2 regions of the Streptomyces sp. NPDC059816 genome follow, and region 1 is predicted to be linked to the other one. Evidence: riboswitches for the same ligand, from Rfam matches in the RefSeq annotation. Region 1 holds a riboswitch; the other holds the start of a gene.
The links. A riboswitch is a leader RNA that binds a small molecule or an ion and turns the genes downstream of it on or off. The one in region 1 is predicted to bind S-adenosylmethionine.
Positions count from the first base shown of each region.

Region 2: linked by a shared signal. The riboswitch ahead of ACFV88_RS04040 (aminotransferase class V-fold PLP-dependent enzyme) and the one ahead of thrC (threonine synthase) in region 1 are both predicted to bind S-adenosylmethionine.

Region 1 is NZ_JBHWIQ010000008.1:98,725-106,794, forward strand. It holds gene ACFV88_RS13200 (hypothetical protein) at 229-447, shown strand; gene ACFV88_RS13205 (hypothetical protein) at 700-1,011, shown strand; gene groL (chaperonin GroEL) at 1,237-2,859, opposite strand; gene ACFV88_RS13215 (cold-shock protein) at 3,540-3,743, opposite strand; gene ACFV88_RS13220 (MoaD/ThiS family protein) at 4,193-4,468, opposite strand; gene thrC (threonine synthase) at 4,604-5,914, opposite strand; SAM riboswitch class I at 5,932-6,101, opposite strand; gene ACFV88_RS13230 (glucosyl-3-phosphoglycerate synthase) at 6,235-7,191, shown strand; gene ACFV88_RS13235 (hypothetical protein) at 7,473-7,694, shown strand; gene ACFV88_RS13240 (trehalose-6-phosphate synthase) at 7,832-8,070, shown strand, end outside.
Region 2 is NZ_JBHWIQ010000002.1:315,819-323,888, reverse strand. It holds gene ACFV88_RS04050 (cytochrome bc complex cytochrome b subunit) at 1-1,583, shown strand, start outside; gene trpD (anthranilate phosphoribosyltransferase) at 1,800-2,864, shown strand; SAM riboswitch class IV at 2,988-3,104, shown strand; gene ACFV88_RS04040 (aminotransferase class V-fold PLP-dependent enzyme) at 3,351-4,760, shown strand; gene ACFV88_RS04035 (glycerate kinase) at 4,709-5,923, opposite strand; gene ACFV88_RS04030 (SLC13 family permease) at 6,033-7,445, opposite strand; gene ACFV88_RS04025 (response regulator transcription factor) at 7,621-8,070, opposite strand, start outside.

The DNA.
Region 1 (8,070 bases):
AGCCGCGGACGTCGCGCCACACGCGCTGCTCGGATGCGCTGCCCGATGGTCATGTCCGCCATCCGTCCGTGCTCGTCGTCGCTGGCCTACATCTGGCAGACAGTCTGGCAGCTTCCCGACCCTCCGTACTCGCCCATTGACTGTTGGTGACCAGCCCGATGGTTGAGCAACGCCTCAGCCCGAACCACAAGCGGGCGACGACGGAACCCGAGAACAGGTGAAACGACCTTGTTCCTCAACGACGAGGGAGAGGTGCTGCCTCCTGCCAGCCCCCTGACGTTCCCTCCCTGCACCTGCGGCTACCCCCAGTGCCCGGATCGCCCCCGGGGACCGGAGGAGGGGCCAGGGCCTGACAGCCCCGCCCTGCGCGAACTGCGCACCAAGGTGCGGGAGCTCAACCTGCACAGCCAGCTCCCGGGGCACCACTCCCCGGCGCTGGACGACTGACCCCCGTCCCGTCGGAGCCGGCCTTCCCCACCGGCCCGGCGGGACGGGTCACGACAGAGCCCCGGCGGGTGTTACCGCACCCGCCGGGGCACGTACGGATGGCGGCGCCCCCATGACCCCCGACGCACCGGCCGGACCACCACCCCGGCCCTTCACGGTCCGCTGCGCCGTCTGCTCCCGCTGGACGACCGCGCCGGTGGCCATCCGCCACTACGGCAGCATCAGCGGAGGCAGCACGGTGACCCTGTACGCGTGCCCCACCGACGCACCGAGAGGAAGAAGATCGATGAGTTCACCGGAGGCACAGCGGTTGTGCGTGACTGGACGTTCGTCCTGTACCCGGAGGGGCGCCCGACCGAGCGGGAGTCCGACGCGTTCGACCACGCACCCGAACTCGCCGGCGGCGCAATCGGCTGGGAGGAGGACCCCCGCGGCGTGCGGTTCCCGTGCACGGTGCGAGCGGCCTCGGCGAGGGACGCGGTGCTGTGGGCCGTCGACCGGCTCGCCGCGGCGGGCGTACCGGTCTCCACCGTCAAGATGCCCCTGACCACAGTGTTCAGCTAACCCACGATGGCAAGCGCCCCCCTCAGGGGCGCGGGGAACTGCGCAAAACACCAGCGCACCGCACAGAAACAACGCACCCGCAGGGAAGCGCACCAAAGGGGCGCGGGGAACGGCGCGAGCACCCCCCACGCACCCGCGGACGAACGAGACAGGAACGCCCGAGGGCGGCACCCCACCAGGGGGTGCCGCCCTCGAACCGAGACGCGGAGTCCGAGCCGAAGAGGCTCAGAAGTCCATGTCGCCACCGGGCATACCGCCCGGCGCGGCAGCCGCAGCCTTCTCCGGCTTGTCAGCGATGACAGCCTCGGTCGTGAGGAACAGCGCAGCGATCGACGCAGCGTTCTGCAGCGCGGAACGCGTCACCTTCGCCGGGTCGAGGATGCCCTCGGCGATCATGTCGACGTACTCACCGCTCGCGGCGTTGAGCCCGTGACCCGGAGTCAGGTTGCGCACCTTCTCCACGACGACGCCACCCTCAAGGCCGGCGTTGACGGCGATCTGCTTCAGCGGAGCCTCAAGCGCGAGCTTGACGGCGGCGGCACCGGTGGCCTCGTCGCCCTCCAGCTCCAGCTTCTCGAAGACGGCGGCAGCCTGGAGCAGGGCCACGCCACCACCCGCGACGATGCCCTCTTCGACGGCGGCCTTCGCGTTGCGAACGGCGTCCTCGATGCGGTGCTTGCGCTCCTTGAGCTCGACCTCGGTCGCGGCACCGGCCTTGATGACGGCCACGCCGCCCGCGAGCTTCGCCAGGCGCTCCTGGAGCTTCTCGCGGTCGTAGTCGGAGTCGGAGTTCTCGATCTCGGCGCGGATCTGGTTGACGCGACCGGCAACCTGGTCCGTGTCACCGGCACCGTCGACGATGGTGGTCTCGTCCTTGGTGATGACGACCTTGCGGGCGCGGCCCAGGAGGTCCAGGGTCGCGTTCTCCAGCTTGAGGCCGACCTCCTCGGAGATGACCTCGCCGCCCGTGAGGATCGCGATGTCGCCGAGCATGGCCTTGCGGCGGTCGCCGAAGCCCGGGGCCTTGACGGCGACGGACTTGAAGGTGCCGCGGATCTTGTTCACGACCAGGGTCGACAGGGCCTCGCCCTCGACGTCCTCGGCGATGATCAGCAGCGGCTTGCCCGACTGCATGACCTTCTCCAGGAGCGGCAGCAGGTCCTTGACGTTGCCGATCTTGGAGTTGGCGATCAGGATGTACGGGTCGTCCAGGGACGCCTCCATACGCTCCATGTCGGTGGCGAAGTACGCCGAGATGTAGCCCTTGTCGAAGCGCATGCCCTCGGTGAGTTCCAGCTCCAGACCGAAGGTCTGGGACTCCTCGACGGTGATGACGCCTTCCTTGCCGACCTTGTCCATGGCCTCGGCGATGAGGTCACCGATCTGGGTGTCGGCGGCGGAGATGGAGGCGGTGGAGGCGATCTGCTCCTTGGTCTCCACGTCCTTGGCCTGCTCCAGCAGGGCAGCGGAGACGGCCTCGACGGCCTTCTCGATGCCGCGCTTCAGGGCCATCGGGTTGGCACCCGCGGCAACGTTGCGCAGACCCTCGCGCACCAGCGCCTGGGCGAGGACGGTCGCGGTCGTCGTGCCGTCACCGGCGACGTCGTCCGTCTTCTTCGCGACCTCCTTGACCAGCTCGGCGCCGATCTTCTCGTAGGGGTCTTCGAGCTCGATCTCCTTGGCGATGGAGACACCATCGTTGGTGATCGTGGGGGCGCCCCACTTCTTCTCAAGGACGACGTTGCGGCCCTTGGGGCCGAGGGTGACCTTGACGGCGTCGGCGAGCTGGTTCATACCGCGCTCAAGGCCGCGCCGCGCCTCCTCGTCGAACGCGATGATCTTGGCCATGTGAAGTGGTCCTCCCGGACTGAAGGGGGTCCTACCCGCGCCCTGACGAGAGCGTGGGAGCGGATGGTACGGACCGCGCTGGCGCCCGCGACGGACGACCTGCGACACCGGGCGAAATCCTTGCCCCACCCGGCCCGCGGGCCTCACCGACCCGGTCCTTCGTAGCACTCTCACTCGTAGAGTGCTAACGCCAATGATTAGCACTCGACAGGTGCGAGTGCAAGCGGCTTGGCGTTTTTCGGCGACCCCCCGAGGGCTCCACCGCAGGTCAGCGGCGTTCCGCTCCCCCAACGCACAGGCGCGTTCCCTTGCGGGGCGCGTTGTCTCCTGCGGGTGCGCCGTGGTTGCTCGCGCAGTTCCCCGCGCCCCTTCGGTGCGCTTCCCTGCGGGTGCGTCGCCCGGTGCGGGTGCGCTGTTGTTTTGCGCAGTTCCCCGCGCCCCTGAAGGGGGGGCGCTACCCAGCGTCGTCGCCTGACCCGAGGCGGGCCCCGTTAGGGGCGCGGGGAACTGCGCGAGCAACCACCCCGCACCCGCGGACAAGGACGCACCCCACGGGGCACCCGCCCGGGGGCACGGGGACGGCGCGAACGGCGCCAGCGCACCCGCACGGGCAATGCGGAGGGTCCGCACCCCTGCCGGGTGCGGACCCTCCGTAACGTCGCAGCCAGTCGACGCGCGGCTCAGACGGCCACGCGGACCATATCCGCCTGCGGCCCCTTCTGACCCTGCGAGATCTCGAACTCGACCCGCTGGCCCTCTTCAAGGGTGCGGTACCCGTCCATTTGAATCGCGCTGTAGTGGACGAAAACATCCGCACCACCGTCGACCGCGATGAAGCCGTAGCCCTTCTCCGCGTTGAACCACTTGACGGTGCCCTGAGCCATGCCTAACTCCCCTATTACTGGCCCTTGCACAGGACCGCACTTCGCGGACCCGGGTCATACCTCCACCCCCCAACGGTTGGGGGTGTGCGCCGGAACGCGTCGACCGCCGCTGAATGTATCTGTCCAACTGCCGTCTGCAACAGGTCAACTGGACGAGAAATCCGGGCGCGACGCATCGGAGATGTCCAGATAATTGACTGGAATTCAGGGCAAGTCGGGCCCAGCAAATGCCACAAAGGGGCTAATTCGGTAATGCTCTTTGGCTACTTCTTGTCGCCGCGCGGCCGAGAAGTCATATGTGTGAAGGACAAGCGCGCGAGCCATTTCCCCAACCCTATCGCGTTCAATCCTATGGAATGACCCCCTCCGCTTCTCTTGCGGAGGGGGTCATCACGGTGACGCAGCGTCAGGAGCGCCGGGCCCGCGGGGCGGCGGCCCGGAGTGCAGGATTAACCGCCGGCGACCGCGGGGATGATCGACACACCGGCGCCGTCGGGCGTGGCGGTGCCGAGGCCCTGCTCGAAGCGGACGTCGTCGTCGTTGACGTACACGTTCACGAACCGGCGCAGCTTGCCCTGGTCGTCCAGGACGCGCCCCGCGATGCCGGCGTGGTTCTTCTCCAGGTCGGCGATCACCTCGGCGAGGGTGGCCCCCTCGGCGGGCACCTCGGCCTTGCCGCCGGTGTAGGTGCGCAGAATGGTCGGGATACGGACGTTGACGCTCATGGGGCGGCCTTTCCGGTCGTTTCCGGCGAGACGGTACAGGGACGTACGGCAATCACGTACGGGGATCACGTACGGGGATCACGTACGGGCCCGGCGGGGCGGGCGGACCCACCCCGCGGGCGCGGCAGGCTGGTGTCAGCCGGTGGCGAGGCCGGCGTCGCGGAACGCGTCGAGGTCCGGCCGGATCGTCGCGGTCGGTCGGGCCCGGTCCGCCACCGCGTCGAGGGTCTTGAGCCCGTCGCCGGTGTTGAGGACGACGGTCGACAGCGAGGGGTCGAGCAGACCGGCCTCGATGAGCTTCTTGGTGACGCCGACGGTGACCCCGCCCGCGGTCTCCGCGAAGATGCCCTCGGTCCGGGCGAGCAGCGAGATCGCGTCGACCACGGCCGCGTCGTCCACGTCGTCCACGGCGCCACCGGTGCGGCGGGCGATGTCGAGCACGTACGGGCCGTCCGCCGGGTTGCCGATGGCCAGCGACTTGGCGATGGTGTCCGGCTTCTGCGGGCGGACCACGTCGTGACCGGCCTTGAAGGCGGCGGAGACCGGGGAGCAGCCGGTCGCCTGGGCACCGAAGATCTTGTACGGCTTGTCGGCGACGAGCCCGAGCTTGATCAGCTCCTGGAGCCCCTTGTCGATCTTCGTGAGCTGCGAGCCGGAGGCGATGGGGATGACCCACTGGTCCGGGATCTCCCAGCCGAACTGCTCGCAGATCTCGTACGCCAGCGTCTTGGAGCCCTCGCCGTAGTACGGGCGGAGGTTGACGTTGACGAAGCCCCAGCCCTCGCCGAGCGGGTCACCGATCAGCTCGGAGCAGAAACGGTTCACGTCGTCGTAGGTGCCCTCGATCGCGACGAGCTCGCCCCCGTAGACGGCCGCCGTCACGACCTTCGCCTGCTCCAGGTCGTGCGGGATGAACACGCAGGAGCGCAGGCCGGCGCGGGCCGCGGCGGCGCCGACGGCGCCGGCGAGGTTGCCGGTGGAGGAGCAGGAGAGGGTGGTGAAGCCGAAGGCGCGCGCGGCTTCCAGGGCCTGGGCGACGACGCGGTCCTTGAAGGAGTGCGTCGGGTTGCCGGAGTCGTCCTTGACGTAGAGGCCGCCGGTCACGCCCAGTTCGCGGGCGAGGTTGTCGGCCTTGACGAGCTTGGTCCAGCCGGGGTTCAGGTTCGGCTTCTCGGCGACGTCGGCGGGGACGGGCAGCAGCGGGGCGTAGCGCCAGATGTTCTCGGGACCGGACTCGATCTGCTTGCGCAGGGCCTCGGGGTCACCGAGCGGGAGGTCGTAGGCCACTTCGAGGGGGCCGAAACACAGCTCGCAGGCGAAGATCGGGCCGAGTGCGAAACGTTCGCCGCACTCGCGACAGGAGAGCGCTGCGGCGGGACCGAGATCGACGGCCGGGTCGGCGACGTCGGGAGCAGCGGCGGTGGAAGCAGCGGTCTGAACAGCCATGGAGGGGAGGCCCTTTCTCCTCATCTTCCCCGTGGCGCGCTTCGCCACGAGACGGAATTGGCACCTTCCCGAGTCGGGAGCCTCGCGGGTGATGTCGCCGACGATCTTCGGCGGACGGTCACGAGAACCGACTGGAGGGTTGCCGGGGCTTCAACGGGCCGTATCCCTCTGCCCCTCTGGATGAGCGGTATGTGGTTGTCAGCGAGACGGCCCCCGACATGCGACGGTCATCCGCGTTGTTCAAGACTGTAACCGAAGGCCAGGACAGTTGAGATAGTCGTCCGCACCGCGAGATGGATCACAGTAGGGAGCCGTAGACCGTGCTGGAAGAAGTCGAGGACTGGCTGAGCAGGCGTTCTTGGTCCGTGGCAGACCGTTCGCCGCACCAGCTCACCGCGGCTAAGCGGGCCTCGGGCACCACGGTCAGTGTGGTGCTGCCCGCGCTGGACGAACAGGCGACGGTCGGCCGAATCGTGTCCGTGATCCGCGAGGAACTGATGACGGGGCCGGTGCCGCTGGTCGACGAGCTGGTGGTGGTCGACTCGGGCTCCACGGACCGGACGGCGGAGGTCGCGGCGGCGGCCGGGGCGCGGGTGGAGCACCGGGACGCGATCCTGCCGAGCCTGCCCGCGCTGCCCGGCAAGGGCGAGGTGCTGTGGCGGTCGCTGCTGGTGACCCGCGGTGACGTGGTGTGTTTCGTGGACGCGGACCTGCGCGAGTTCTCCGCGGACTTCGTCACCGGGATCGTCGGGCCGCTGCTCACCGAACCGGACGTGCAGTTCGTGAAGGCGATGTACGACCGGCCGCTCGGCACCGCCGTCGCCGGGGGCGGGCAGGGCGGCCGGGTCACCGAGCTGCTGGCCCGCCCGGTGCTGAACATGCACTGGCCCCGGCTGGCCGGATTCGTGCAACCGCTGGGCGGCGAGTACGCGGCCCGCCGCTCGCTGCTGGAGCAGCTGCCGTTCCCGGTGGGGTACGGGGTGGAGCTGGGGTTGCTGGTGGACGCGCTGCACACGGTGGGGCTCGATGCGTTGGCGCAGGTGGACGTGGGGGTGCGGCGCCACCGGCACCAGGACGGGCAGGCGCTGGGGCGGATGGCGGCGGCGGTCTACCGGACGGCGCAGCTGCGGTTGGCGCGGGGGCACCTGATGCGGCCCGAGCTGACGCAGTTCGAGCGGGGTCCGCGGGGCTTCGAGCCGCGCACGTACGCCGTCGACACGGAGGAGCGTCCGCCGATGGCCTCGGTGGCGGAGTACGCGGCGCGGCGCGTGGCGTGACCGGGTAGGCAGGCGGGGCGCTCGCCGGGTGCGGCGGTAACGGGCGGGTGCGGCGGTAGCGGGCGAGTGGCGTAATCGGCTGCGGTGAACGGCGCACGGGGGCGGCGCGGTCCCGCGTGGCGCCCCGGAGCGCCCCCACCGACTGCCTAGATTGTCAGCTCATGCGCACATTCCTCCGTATTTTTATGTTTTCCTCACACGGGGTGGGTAAGGGGTCGTGTGGTGGCGTCCGGCGGTTGGCTGTGTGGACGGCAGGGGTTCTCGCGGCATCGGCGCTCACCGTGACGTCGGCTCCGGTCGCGTATCCGGTGGGACCGCCCCGCGCGGACGCCACCCCCGCGCCCGCGCTGGAACGCCGGACGACCCGCCCCGTGCGTGACGGGTTCTCGCCGTACCTGTACGGCGGGCTGGTGGTGTCCCTGGGCGCGGTCGGCGGACTGCTGGTCGCGACGGTGCGCAGCAAGTCCGCCTCCGGACGGCGACTGCACGTAACCGGGGTGTGAGCGGAGGGGTCGTCGTATACGACCGGCGGACGGCCGTCGGACGAGAGACGGACGACCGGCGACAACGGGCCAGGGGCTGCGCAGGGCGTGCCCGGGGCCACGTTTGAGGGTTCACCGGGTGGGCGAGGTATCGCCGTATGGGTTTCTCTCAGGGTGGGCAGCGCACCACGAGCACCACGGGCGCCGCGGGTGCCACGGTCCTCGTGGCGTCGAACCGCGGTCCCGTCTCGTACGCGGTGGCGGACGACGGCACGCTGAACGCCCGCCGCGGCGGGGGCGGACTGGTGTCCGGGCTCTCCGCGATCGGCCCCGACGCGGACGCGGTCTGGGTGTGCGCCGCCCTCGGCGACGGCGACCGCGAGGCGGTCCGCCGCAC
Region 2 (8,070 bases), on a different contig from region 1:
GGGTCGCCGACTGGGCGGACGGCCGGCTGGGGATCTACTCCCTGGCCAAGGCCAACATGCGCAAGATCTTCCCGGACCACTGGTCCTTCATGCTGGGGGAGGTCTGCCTCTACGCCTTCGTCATCATCATCGTCACGGGTGTCTACCTGACGCTGTTCTTCCACCCGTCGATGAACGAGGTGGAGTACCACGGCCCGTACGTGCCGCTCCAGGGCCAGCTGGTCTCCGAGGCGTTCAACTCGACCATGAAGATCTCGTTCGAGGTCCGCGGTGGTCTGCTGATCCGGCAGATCCACCACTGGGCCGCGCTGATCTTCCTGGCCGGCATGTTCGCGCACATGATGCGCGTGTTCTTCACGGGTGCGTTCCGCAAGCCGCGTGAGGTCAACTGGGTCTTCGGCTTCTCGCTGTTCGTCCTCGGGATGTTCGCCGGCTTCACCGGCTACTCGCTCCCGGACGACCTGCTGTCCGGCACCGGTGTCCGCTTCATGCAGGGCGCGGTCCTGTCCGTGCCCATCGTCGGCACGTACCTCGCGTTCTTCCTGTTCGGCGGGGAGTTCCCCGGGCACGACTTCGTGGCGCGCTTCTACTCGGCCCACGTCCTGTTGATCCCGGGCATCATGGCGGGTCTGATCGTGGCCCACCTGATCCTCGTCGTGTACCACAAGCACACCCAGTTCCCCGGCCCCGGCCGCACCCAGAAGAACGTCGTCGGCATGCCGCTGATGCCGGTCTACATGGCCAAGGCGGGAGGCTTCTTCTTCCTGGTCTTCGGCGTCATCGCGGTCATCTCCGCGATGGTCACCCTGAACCCCATCTGGTCGATCGGCCCCTACCGGCCGGACATGGTGTCCACCGGCGCACAGCCCGACTGGTACATGGGCTTCTCCGAGGGCCTGATCCGGGTGATGCCTGGCTGGGAGATCAACTTCGCCGGACACACCCTCGTGCTGGGCGTGTTCATCCCGCTGATGATCGTCTTCCCGTTGGTGCTGGTCTCGATCGCGGTGTACCCGTTCATCGAGTCCTGGATCACCGGGGACAAGCGCGAGCACCACTTGCTGGACCGTCCGCGCAACGCCCCGACCCGTACGGGTGTGGGTGTCGCCTGGATCACCTGGTACGTGGTCATGCTGATCGGCGGTGGCAACGACCTCGTCGCCACGCACTTCCACCTGTCGATCAACGCGATCACCTGGTTCGTGCGCATCGGGTTCTTCGTGGCCCCGGTCCTCGCCTTCATCATCACCAAGCGGATCTGCCTCGGCCTCCAGCGCCGGGACCGGGACAAGGTGCTGCACGGACGCGAGTCCGGCATCATCAAGCGCCTGCCGCACGGCGAGTTCATCGAGATCCACGAGCCGCTCAACCAGGAGGCGCTGCACACGCTCACCCAGCACGAGCAGTACCAGCCGGTGGAGATCGGCCCGCTGGTCGACGAGAACGGCGTCGAGCGCAAGGTGTCCCGCCTCCAGAAGGCGCGTGCCCGTCTCTCGAAGGGCTACTACGGCGACCAGGGCCAGATCGCCAAGCCCACCGCCGAGGAGTACAAGGAGATCACGGACGGCCACGGCCACCACTGATCCCCCGGTCGGGACCCCGCGCGGGGGTCCCGGCGGTCGCCACCCGAAGAGCCCCGTCCACTGCCCGGACGGGGCTCTTCGCGCTCCCCGGAGCTGGATAGGGTGGAGCGCGAAGGGCGCCGGTCAGGCCGGTCCCGTCCACGGGCGCGGCAGCGCGTCCGCCACCGTCCGCCGTACGGGCCCGATCCCGTACGGCCCGCAACCCAGGAGCGACCCATGAGCGCTGTGACCCCCGCTGGAGGCGACACCACGGCGGTCCGTTCCTGGCCGCAGGTCCTGAACGCGCTGCTGTCGGGCGAGGACCAGGGAGCCGACGCCACGGCCTGGGCGATGGACCGGATCATGCGCGGGGAGGCCACCGACGCGCAGATCGCGGGCTTCGCCGTCGCCCTGCGGGCCAAGGGCGAGACGGTCGAGGAGATCACCGGCCTGGTCCGCGCCATGTACGAGCACGCCCGGACCATCGAGGTGCCCGGGCCGAGCGTCGACATCGTCGGCACCGGCGGGGACGGGGCGCACACCGTCAACATCTCCACCATGTCCGCGATCGTCGTCGCCGGGACCGGCGCGAAGGTCGTCAAGCACGGCAACCGCGCCGCGTCCTCCGCGAGCGGTGCCTCCGACGTGCTGGAGAAGCTGGGCGTCAATCTGGAGCTGACGCCGCAGCGGGTGGCCGAGGTCGCCGAGGAGGCCGGCATCACCTTCTGCTTCGCGGTGAAGTTCCACCCCGCGCTGCGGCACGTGGGCGCAGCCCGCAAGGAACTCGGCATCCGCACCGTCTTCAACTTCCTCGGCCCGCTCACCAACCCGGCCCGGGTCGCGGCGCAGGCCACCGGGGTCGCGGACGCGCGGATGGCTCCGGTGGTCGCCGGGGTGCTCGCCGAGCGGGGCTCGTCCGCCCTGGTGTTCCGCGGGGACGACGGCCTGGACGAACTCACCACCACCGCCACCTCCCGGGTGTGGGTGGTGCGCGGCGGAGCCGTCGCCGAGCAGCCCTTCGACCCCCGTGACGTCGGCATCGACCTCGTCCCGGTGGAGGCGCTGCGCGGCGCCGACTCCTCCTACAACGCCGATGTCGCCCGCCGGCTGCTGGCCGGGGAGACCGGTCCGGTCCGGGACGCGGTCCTGCTGAACTCCGCGGCGGCGCTGGTGGCGCTGGCGCCGGGCGACGCCCCGTTGGCCGACCAGCTGCGCGCGGGGATGGCACGGGCCGCCGAGTCGATCGACTCGGGCGCGGCCCACCGGGCCCTGGACCGCTGGGTGGCCGCCAGCAACGCCTGACCCGTTCCTTCCTGAGCTTTCCGGCCGCTCCGCTCACCGCGGGACGGCCGGTCGCGTTCCGTGGCGTCCGGGATGCGGAACGGGCTGGTGCGTTCCGCCGGTCGTCTGGCATGATTCTTCGCAGGTCATGAGTGACAGCGCATCGGCCCCGGCCTGCTGTCCGGCAACCCTCCGTCCGTGGCGGGGTGCCCCGGGTGAAGACCAGGTCGTAGGCAGCGAGGTCTACGGCAAGCGCGGACCCCTCGCGTCTCCAGGGGTCCTGGTCGTCGAGGGAGCGGTCTCGTGAGCAAGCGAATGCGATAGGGCGCAGCGCCCCACCTCCGCGCACGCCCTGTCCGGTGTGTTCCTTTCCTTCACCCACGCCGTGCCTCCGGCCGGTCCCCGTCGTCGCCTCCGGGTGTCGCACCGGTGCCGAGCCGTGCCCTGCCGCGCCTTCCGCGGTGCTCATGCGTGGTCCACCGCATCTGCCTCATCCGGGAGTTCGTCATGTCCGCACGCGCCACCACGACCACTCACGCCGACCCCGCCTGTGTTCCGGGCGCCGTCGGGTCCCTCACCGAGAGCCCGCTGCCCGTCCTCGGCCGTGACGTCACCGTCCCCCTGGTCACCGGCGGGGAGGTCGACTACGCCGCGCTCGACTACGCCGCGAGTGCCCCCGCGCTCCAGCGGGTCTGGGACGACGTGGCCGCCTACGCGCCCTACTACGGCAGCGTCCACCGCGGTGCCGGCTACCTCTCCCAGCTCTCCACCGACCTCTTCGAGAACGCCCGCCGCACCGTCGCCGAGTTCCTCGGCTGCCGGGACGGCGACGACGTGGTCTTCACCCGCTCCACCACCGACTCCCTCAACCTGCTGGCCGCCGCCCTGCCCGCCGACTGCGAGGTCTTCGTCTTCGAGACCGAGCACCACGCGTCCCTGCTGCCCTGGCGCGACGCCCGGGTCACCTACCTCGACGCGCCCCGCACCCCCGGCGAGGCCGTCGACACGCTGGAGCGGGCCCTCGCCGACCGCGACCCGTACGGCCCCGCCCTGGTGTGCGTGACCGGCGCGTCCAACGTCACGGGCGAGCTGTGGCCGGTGCGCGAACTCGCCGCCGCCGCACACGCCCACGGCGCCCGGATCGTCCTCGACGCGGCCCAGCTCGCACCGCACCACCCGGTGGACGTCGCCGACCTCGACGTCGACTGGATCGCCTTCTCCGGGCACAAGCTGTACGCGCCCTTCGGCGCCGGCGTGCTCGCCGGGCGCGCCGACTGGCTGCGGGTGGCCGAGCCGTACCTGGCCGGCGGCGGCGCCTCGCGGAAGGTGTCACGGCGCGCCGACGGGGGAGTGGACGTCGAGTGGCACGACAGTGCGGCCCGGCACGAGGCCGGCTCGCCCAACGTGATCGGCGCCTACGCCATCGCCTCCGCCTGCAAGGCGCTCACCGAGGCGGGCTTCGACCGACTGGTCGCGCGTGAGGAGCGGTTGATCGACCTGGTGCGCGCCGGGCTCGCCGAGGTGCCCGCGGTACGGGTGCTGTCCCTGTTCGGGGACGACGCGCCCCGGGTCGGGGTGATCTCGTTCGTGGTGGACGGGTGGAACAGTTCCCACTTCGCCGCCGCGCTGTCCGCCGAGTACGGCATCGGGGTGCGCGACGGACTGTTCTGCGCCCACCCGTTGGTGCGCACCCTGCTCGGCACCGACCCGCAGGACCCGGGGGAGTGCGGCGCCCCGGAGGCCGCACCCGGAGAGCGTTCGCTGAACGCCGTCCGGGTCAGCTTCGGGGCGGGCACCCCCGACGAGCACGTGGAGCGGTTCGTGCGGGCCGTACGGGAGTTGGTCACCGACGGTGCGCGCTGGCGCTACCGCACCGAGGACGGCCGCTGCGTGCCGGACCCCACCACCGCCGCCTGACGCGGGTGTTCGGTCATCCGGGTGCCGAGCTGGATCATCCGTAGCGCGCGCTCGGTCGCGTCGGTCAGGAACTCGCCGCCGCGGCCCAGTGCTTCGGTCAGGGAGACCGGCGCGGGCAGGATCGACCCGTAGGCGTCCACCCCGATGGAGCGCACCTGGTGGGCGCCCTCACCGAGGGTGCCGGCCAGGGCGAGCACCGGGCGGCCGTGCAGCTTGGCCCGCCGGGCGACCTCGGCGGGCACCTTGCCGCGCGGGGTCTGGTGGTCCAGGGCGCCCTCGGCGGTGACCACCAGATCGGCCCGGGCCAGTCGTTCGTCCAGCCCGAGGCGGTCCAGCAGCACGTCGAAGCGGGGCAGCAACCGGGCGCCGAGCGCGGCGAGTCCGGCGCCCAATCCGCCGGAGGCCCCGGTGCCGACGCCGTGGCACAGGTCGGTGCGCACCTTGAGGTCACGGGTGAGGACGGCGGCCCAGTGCTCCAGGGCGGCGGCCAGGTGTTCGACCTGCTCGGGGGTGGCGCCCTTCTGCGGCCCGAAGACCCGCGCCACCCCGCGCTCCCCGCACAGCACGTTGTAGGGGTTGCAGGCGACGCGCATCTCCACCTCGGCGAGGCGCGGGTCGAGTCCGCTGGTGTCGATGCGGTCCAGCCGGGTCAGGGCGCTGCCGCCGTACGGGAGTTCCCGGCCGTCCGCGTCGAGGAGCCGGGCGCCGAGGGCCTGGAGGGCGCCGGCGCCGCCGTCCGAGGTGCCCGAGTCGCCGCAGCCGACGAGGATGCGACGGGACCCGGTGTCGAGGGCTGCCCGGATCAACTCGCCGACGCCGTAGGTGGTGGTCGCGCCCGGGTTCCGCAGGTCGCGGGGGACGAGGGAGAGTCCGGCGACGGCGGCCATCTCCACCACGGCGGTGCCCTCGCTGTCGCCGAGCAGCGCGAAGTGGGTGCCGATCCGTTCCCCGGTGGGCCCGGTGGCGCGCAGCGGGACCAGTCGGCCGCCGGACGCCGCGGCGAGCGCCTGGGCGGTGCCCTCGCCGCCGTCGACCAGCGGTATCAGGTCGATCTCGGCGTCGGGGACGACCCTGCGCACGCCCTCGGCGATGGCCTCGGCGGCGGACTCGGCGGACAGGGACTCCTTGAAGCCACTGGGGGCGATGGCGAATCGGGTCAGCATGGTGGACTCCTGTGACGGATGAGGGTGGGCGGGCGCACGGCCCGCGGGGTGGTGGCGCGGCCGGACCGAGGGGTCGCGGCCGGGCCGGTCACATCGGGTGGACGGTGCGTCAGGTCAGGGGGATGCCCAGCAGCGGCCAGACCAGCACGGCGAACAGCAGCACCAGCACGGCGGTCAGCGGGGCGAGGACGGCGGACATCCGCAGCAGATGGCCCGGGGTGTAGGTCGGGATGCCGGGTATCTCGGCGTAGAGGGTGACCGGCTTCGCCGACGCGGGGAGCGTGTGGCAGAAGCCCGCCGCGGCGGTGGAGGCGAGCGCGGCGGCCACCGGGTTCACTCCGGCGCCGGCCGCCGCCGCGACGACCAGCGGCACCAGGACCGAGGAGCGGGCCGAACGGGACTGGAGGAGCAGGTGCGCGGCCGTGGACACCGCCACGACGACCCCGAGGAACAGCCACGGCGGCAGGTCCAGCGGTATCCCGCCGACCAGCCACTTCGCCGCCCCCGAGTCGGACAGGGCGAGGCCCATCGCCATGGTCGCCGCCATGAACAGCAACATGGACCAGGGCACCGTCTTCAGGGCGTCCTTGAGCCGTACCGTGCCGAGCGCGGGGGAGGCGGCGACGACCGCACCGATCAGGGCGACCACCGCGGGCGGCACCCGGTGCAGCGGCTCGCTGCACCAGAGGGCGATCACCGTGGCCAGCAGCAGGGCGCAGCGGGTCTCGGCGGCCTCCCAGGGGCCGGTGACCGGGTGGTCGCTGTGCTCCTGGATCTGTTCGACGGTGATGTGGACGGGGCCCTTGCGGTCCTCCCGCCTGGTGGTGGTGAACAGCACCACCTCCGCCGCCAGATGGGAGGACACCACGGCCAGCGGCAGTCCGATCAGCAGCCACTCGGTGAAGCCGATCCGCTCGCCCACCGCGTCCCACAGCACGGACACGGTGATCAGGTGGGCGCCCGCACCGATCAGGGTGGCCACCGCCGACAGCAGGATCACCGTCGGGAACAGCAGCGCCAGCATCACGACCAGTCGGGTGCGGTCCGCGAGGACCTTGGCCAGGGCGAGGAACACCGGCATCGCCAGGGCGGCCCGCCCGGAGGTCGCGGGCACCGCGAACGCGGTCACCACCAGGGCGGCCGTCGTCAGGTGCACCAACTGGCGGACCGTGCGCGCGCCGCTCACCAGGAAGGCCGCGGCCCGTCCGGCGAGCCCGGTCCTGGCGACGGCGGCGGCGAGCACGAACGCGCAGATCAGCAGCCACACGGTGTCGTCGCCGAGGGTGCCGAACAGGGTGTCGCTGCTGATCACACCGGTCGCGGTGAGGGCGAGCCCGGCGCCCAGGGCGATGTACGTGTCGTCGATCGGAGTGCCGATCCAGGCGCAGGTGGCCAGCGCGAAGACGGCGAGGGTGATCCGCGCGTCGCCGCTCAGCCCCGGGAAGTTGCCGGGGACCGCGAGCAGCGCACAGATGCTCAGGGCCACGCACAGGGTCGCCATTTGCCGGAGGTTCACAGTCACATGAGAGAGCTTTCACTCCGGCGGTGAGCGCTCCATGAGCCGTTGATGAAGGGAACTTCACGCGGCTCGCGTCCGCTGGAGCGGTGGCCGCGGACACGCCCGCGCGGGGCCACCGGGGCACGCGGGCGCGTGCTCGGTGACCCCGCGCGCTGGTGTTCCGGCGCGGGCCGGTGGGTCACTCGGGCAGTCGGTACCCCATGCCCCGTACGGTCTCCACCCGGTCCGCGCCCAGCTTCTTGCGCAGGGCGCGCACGTACACGTCGACGATGTTCGAACCCGGGTCGAAGTCGTAGCCCCAGACGTGGGACAGGATCTGCTCGCGCGACAGCACCTGGCCGGGGTGGCGCAGGAACAGTTCGAGCAGGACGAACTCACGGGCGGTCAGGTCGACGGTGCGGTCACCGGAGCGGGCCCGGCGGGTGCGTAGGTCGAGCGTCAGTTCCCCGTTGCGCAGCACGGTCACCTCGGGCGCCCGGGCCGCGGTGCGCAGCCGCAGCCGCACCCGGGCGAGCAGTTCCTCGAAGCGGAACGGCTTGGTCATCCAGTCGTCGGCGCCGCCTTCGAGTCCGGCGACGGTGTCCCGTACCGAGTCCCGTGCGGTGAGCACGATCACCGGGACCGAGAC